Linked DNA regions of Tolumonas auensis DSM 9187. The protein of the gene in region 2 interacts with the protein of the main gene of each other region in a pairwise test. Links are inferred from orthologs where the notes say so. Each region holds a gene or a part of one and is shown on either strand. Other genes may lie near its edges.

Region 1 (2,911 bases), 2.2 Mb from region 2 along the record:
AAAATGAGTATCCGCCACAGGCATCTATGGAACTGTTTTATACCCATCTGGAAGAGACATTACGCCAGACTCAGTTTCTGCACTCCGATCATCCGGGACATGTGATGATGCGGCTACGCCGGATGTTCACCCGTTTACGACCGGATAATAACGAGCTGAATATTTTGCGGGGTATTCTTACTTCGGTACAGAAATCATCGCGTAATAGTTGAGCGTTTTAGTAGGAATAATACTTGACTGAAAAAGTAGGACATGACAGCATGAGCCTATCATAAACGGACAGGTATGCAAGCCATGAGACTGACTTCTAAAGGACGCTATGCGGTAACAGCTATGCTGGATGTTGCCTTACATGCTGAGCTGGGGCCGGTACCTTTGGCGGATATTTCTGAAAGACAGGGAATTTCTCTTTCCTATCTTGAACAGCTTTTTGCGCGTTTGCGCAAGAATGGACTGGTATCCAGTGTGCGTGGTCCCGGTGGTGGTTATCGCCTTGGTGCAGATGCTGATCAAATTGCTGTCGGTAAAATTATTGCGGCAGTGAACGAATCGGTAGATGCTACCCGCTGTCACGGCGAAAGCGGCTGTCAGGGTGGAGTGCAATGTCTGACCCATTCTTTATGGCGTGATTTGAGTGCCCGGATCAGTGATTTCCTGAATGAAATTACGCTCGGTGAACTCGTACGTCAGGCAGAAGTGAAACGCATCGCCGAACAACAGAACAAACATCAGAACGCTGCTCAGTCACAACGTAAACCAATGATGACTGCAGACTCAATTATCGAAAGTTTAATGGAGTAAATGATGAAACTCCCGATTTATCTTGATTATTCAGCAACTTGCCCAGTCGATCCTCGTGCTGCTGAAAAGATGATGCAATGTTTAACACTCGACGGCAATTTCGGTAACCCGGCATCCCGTTCACACCGTTTCGGCTGGCAGGCCGAAGAGGCGGTTGATGAAGCGCGTAACCATGTTGCTGATTTGATTGGCGCTGATCCCCGCGAAATCGTTTTTACTTCCGGCGCTACCGAATCAAATAACCTGGCAATCAAAGGTGCTGCGCATTTCTATGTGAAGCAGGGTAAGCACATTATTACCTGCAAAACCGAACACAAAGCGGTACTGGATACCTGCCGTCATCTGGAATCTGAAGGTTACGAGGTAACTTACCTTGACCCGCAATCAGACGGTTTGCTGACTTTACCGCAGATCGAAGCGGCAATGCGTCCGGATACTATTCTGGTTAGCATCATGCACGTGAATAACGAAATCGGTGTGATCCAGGATCTGGCGGCTATTGGTGAGTTATGCCGTGCCCGTAAAATTCTGTTCCACGTCGATGCTGCTCAGAGCGCTGGCAAAGTTGAAATCGACGTTGATGCGATGAAAATTGACCTGCTGTCTCTGTCTGCACACAAAGTGTATGGCCCGAAAGGGATCGGTGCTCTGTATGTACGTCGTAAACCACGTGTGCGTCTGGAAGCGCAGATGCACGGTGGCGGTCACGAACGTGGTATGCGTTCCGGTACACTGCCGACGCATCAGATTGTGGGTATGGGTGAAGCATTCCGTATCGCAAAAGCTGAAATGGCGGAAGAAAATGTTCGCATCAAAGCCCTGCGTGACCGTCTGTACGATGGCCTGAAAGATATTGAACAAGTGTTTGTTAACGGCTCAACAGAACACCGTGTCGCCGGCAACCTGAATATCAGCTTCGCATATGTGGAAGGTGAGTCACTGATGATGGCGCTGAAAGATCTGGCGGTTTCATCCGGTTCAGCTTGTACCTCTGCCAGTCTGGAGCCTTCCTATGTACTGCGTGCATTAGGCCTGAACGATGAACTGGCGCACAGCTCGATTCGTTTCAGTATCGGTCGTTTCACGACAGCAGAAGAAATTGATTACGCAATTGGTCTGATCCGTGATTCCATCGGTAAATTACGTGATCTGTCACCGTTGTGGGACATGTATAAAGAAGGGATTGACCTCAGCAAGGTCGAGTGGGTTAGTCACTGATAGTTAGGGGAATATATTATGGCTTACAGTGAAAAAGTTATTGATCACTACGAACACCCGCGCAATGTTGGTTCCTTCGATAAGGATGACCCAAGCGTTGCAACTGGCATGGTCGGTGCTCCGGCCTGTGGTGACGTTATGAAGTTACAGTTAAAAGTGAATGAAGATGGCGTGATTGAAGATGCCAAATTTAAAACGTATGGTTGTGGTTCTGCGATTGCTTCCAGCTCACTGGTTACCGAATGGGTAAAAGGTAAGACGCTGGAAGAAGCTGCGGCCATCAAGAACACTGATATTGCTGAAGAGCTGGCTTTGCCGCCGGTGAAAATTCACTGTTCTATTCTGGCTGAAGATGCTATCAAAGCAGCGATTGCTGATTACAAGCATAAAAAAGGTTTGAATTAAGTTTAGTTTAGTAAGGTAGGGACATATGGCTATTACATTATCGGACTCAGCTGCAGAACGCGTAAAACGCTTTCTCACTAATCGTGGTAAAGGTGTGGGATTACGGCTTGGCGTTAAAACATCTGGCTGTTCCGGTATGGCCTATGTCCTCGAATTCGTAGATGAGGTGCATGAAGAAGATCAGGTATTTGACGATAAAGGCGTTAAAGTGATTATTGACGCTAAAAGTCTGTCCTATCTTGATGGCACTGAGCTGGACTTTGTTAAAGAAGGCCTGAATGAAGGCTTCAAGTTCAACAACCCGAATGTAAAAGACGCCTGTGGGTGTGGTGAAAGTTTCACCGTTTAATCATCCGTCAGAAGCGTAATGCGAATTCGACTCGCTTACTGCACTGTTACATGATAAAAGGCGCATTCAGGCGCCTTTTTATTTATGTCCCCAGAGAGAATAGCTTGTGAATTATTTTGAGTTATTTCAGATCCCGGT
Region 2 (2,981 bases):
GTTTCCTGGGGACGGTTAACTTGTTCCACGGCCAGCTGCACAGTGGTCAACTGGATATTTCCGGCTCGACATTAACCAATAATGTTTCCGGACAGACCGCGGCCGATGTTAATTCGATCGCATATGTTCGTCCGCATGAACTGGATCTGTTACCGGCAGCGGCAGCACAGGGTATTCCGGCCACGGTTGTACGTATTCTGCCGTTTGGTGCCGCATATCGTGTTGAAGTCACAGCCAATAATGGCGTGGCGCGCACCTTAATTGAAGTCGATGTGCCGCGTGAGCGGGTAATTATGCTAGAGTTATTGCCAGGTAAATCAGTCAGGCTGGTGGCTCGTCAGGCACAGCTGTATCAGCCGGAAACTAAGGATAACGTGGCTTGAATTTTCAACAGCTCAAGATTATTCGTGAAGCAGCCCGCTGCCACTTCAATCTGACGGAAGTGGCCAATACCCTGTATACCTCGCAGTCCGGCGTCAGCCGGCATATCAAAGAGCTGGAAGATGAACTTGGTGTGGAGCTCTTTATCCGCCGGGGCAAGCGTCTGCTGGGTATGACTGAGCCGGGTAAAGCCTTGTTGACGATGGCAGAGCGTATCCTGACCGAGGCGAACAACATTCGTCGTCTGGCTGATAACTTCGCGAATAGCGATCGGGGCCGTCTGCATGTGGCCACCACGCATACCCAGGCGCGCTACGCGTTGCCAGGTATCATCAAAGAGTTTCGTACACAATATCCGCAAGTTCAGTTAGTGCTGCATCAGGGGAGTCCGAGCGAGATCGTTTCGATGCTGCTCAGTGGTGAAACCGATATTGGTCTCACCAGCGAACTGATGGCGGACTATGAAGAAATCGCTGCATTTCCATATTACAGCTGGCACCATGCCATTCTGGTTCCCCGTGGCCATCCGCTGACAGAGTTGCCGGAGGTGACGCTGGAGGATTTAAGTGCCTGGCCGCTGGTCACCTATCAGACCGGGCTTACCGGACGCACCAAGATTGATGCTGCGTTTGCGATGGCCGGTATTGTGCCGGATATTGTCTTAAGCGCGCAGGATTCCGATGTCATCAAAACCTATGTTGAACTGGGTCTCGGCGTTGGTATTCTGGCGGATATGGCTATCGATGCTGTGAAAGACAGTAATCTGGTTCGTCTGAATGCAGAACATCTGTTCCCGGCCAATACGGCTTGGTTCGGGATGAAAAAAGGAAAGTTCCAGCCCAATTTTGCCTGGCATTTCCTGCAGATTTGTAATCCATCACTGGCCATCAGCGACATTCAGGCGCAGGTATTTGCCACCGGTGAACTTCAGACACCGCTGCATTACGAAATTTAAAAGACGAGACTCAGAAACTGGCGGAAGTGATGGGCTGAGGTTAATTCAGCCCTTTGCGGATCAGGTAACGGTAGGGAGGTTGTTCCGTATCACTGGCTAACAGAGTGTGATCCATGAAACGGCAGAAGCTCGGAATATCCCGCACAGTGGCCGGGTCATCGGCAATCACCAGCAACGTTTCACCTTCCTGCATCAGGCGTACTGTTTTACGTACCATCATTACCGGTTCAGGACAACGCAAACCGCTGGCATCCAGTGTCTGATTAATATCATCTGCCGAAAAAGTCATGTCTGCTCCTCTGAATCAACAACCCTGCAGAGCATATCATTAACGCTGAGCGGAGAGTACCGCCCGCGCCAGCCGGCGGGCCGCTTGTTCAGCATCACCATCCGGATTGTTGAAATAACCGACCAGTACATCGCCGATAGCCTGTCGTACATAGCTGGAATTCGCCATGCCTTCTGCCATGCTCGGCACCAGTTCCTGCTGTTGAATGGCTTGTTGTAACTGCTGGGCAGAATGTTGCGCACACTGGTCAAAATCTGTCAGTGTCTGGTTATTTAATACCGGGATGGATCCTTTGACCCGATTAAACGCATGCTGGAAATCAGACGTCATGATCATGTTCACCAGTTGCAGCTGCGCTTGTTGTTTTTGCGGGCTCTGCACATCAAACATGGCTATCGAGTCTAAGTTATAGCTGAATTTACCATCCGTACCGGGGGCAGGCAGACAGAGAATATCTTTACCCGGTACCACTTTCGCCGCAGTCAGTTCACCTTTAACCCAATCGCCCATTAACTGCATGGCCGCTGAACCTTCGACCAGCATGTGAGTTGCCTGATTCCATTTTGTGCCACCATAATCATCTGCAATGTAATCCCGCAGCTGGTGGAACAGCTCCAGTAAATGCTGCATGGTGTCACTTTGCAGGGCAGTCTGATCGAGCTGAACAAAAGCACGACGATAAAAATCACTGCCACCTTCACCGAGCACAATTGCCTCGAACAAAATACTGAGCTGCCATTGGTCATCACCCAGCGCCAGAGGTGTGATACCCGCCTGTTTCAGTTTTTTAGCAATAGTTAATAACTGAGACCAGTTTTCAGGAGGCGAGAGCTGATAGCGTTCAAATACTTTCGGATTGATCCATAGCCAGTTGACCCGATGGATACCGACCGGAACAGCGACATAATGTCCTTTGGATTGCACACTATGCTGAACAAATTCCGGTAATACTTTTTCCCATTCGCCTTGTCTGGCTACATTATCAAGATTACGCAGAAAACCTAAAGCAGCCCATTCCTGCAACTCACTGCCTTTCAGATGCGCCGCTTCCGGTGGAGTGCCGGACAACGCTCTGCTTTTCAGTACAGTCATCGCGGACTGTCCGCCGCCACCGGAAATAGCAGAATCCTGCCACTCATTGCCCAATGCTTGCCAGTAACTACGTAATACACCGGCAGCCTGAGCCTCACCACCGGCAGTCCACCAGTGCAGTACCTCTACTGACGAAGCCATAGCAGAGACAGAAACCAGTGACAGCATCAAACTGGATACAAGGTAAGAACGGAAGGTCATTAATCAATTCCTTGGCAGGGAAAGAATAGCCTGTAAACCGCCGTGAGGCCGGTTTTCCAACAC

The links. The genes of interacting proteins can lie anywhere in the genome.
Region 1: the proteins of tusA (region 2) and TOLA_RS10265 interact in binary tests that used the Escherichia coli proteins (3 or more experiments, as listed by UniProt). The link is inferred for Tolumonas auensis DSM 9187 from one-to-one orthologs.

Annotation. Positions count from the first base shown.
Region 1 is NC_012691.1:2,205,422-2,208,332, reverse strand. What follows is about bases 2-2,911. They hold TOLA_RS10265 (IscS subfamily cysteine desulfurase), read left to right. Parts: upstream 2-804; coding sequence 805-2,019; downstream 2,020-2,911. Other genes in these bases: hscB (co-chaperone HscB), read left to right, coding at 2,880-2,911; iscA (iron-sulfur cluster assembly protein IscA), read left to right, coding at 2,450-2,773; iscU (Fe-S cluster assembly scaffold IscU), read left to right, coding at 2,038-2,424; iscR (Fe-S cluster assembly transcriptional regulator IscR), read left to right, coding at 295-801; trmJ (tRNA (cytosine(32)/uridine(32)-2'-O)-methyltransferase TrmJ), read left to right, coding at 2-212. Also shown: more of trmJ, read left to right, coding at 1-1. UniProt on the Escherichia coli protein: Master enzyme that delivers sulfur to a number of partners involved in Fe-S cluster assembly, tRNA modification or cofactor biosynthesis. Catalyzes the removal of elemental sulfur from cysteine to produce alanine.
Region 2 is NC_012691.1:20,107-23,087, forward strand. Bases 2-2,981 are described here. They hold tusA (sulfurtransferase TusA), read right to left. Parts: upstream 1,626-2,981; coding sequence 1,377-1,625; downstream 2-1,376. Other genes in these bases: TOLA_RS00080 (sulfate/molybdate ABC transporter ATP-binding protein), read left to right, coding at 2-383; cbl (HTH-type transcriptional regulator Cbl), read left to right, coding at 380-1,336; TOLA_RS00095 (ABC transporter substrate-binding protein), read right to left, coding at 1,665-2,918; TOLA_RS00100 (ATP-binding protein), read right to left, coding at 2,922-2,981. In the rest of the region: more of TOLA_RS00080, read left to right, coding at 1-1. UniProt on the Escherichia coli protein: Sulfur carrier protein involved in sulfur trafficking in the cell. Part of a sulfur-relay system required for 2-thiolation during synthesis of 2-thiouridine of the modified wobble base 5-methylaminomethyl-2-thiouridine (mnm(5)s(2)U) in tRNA.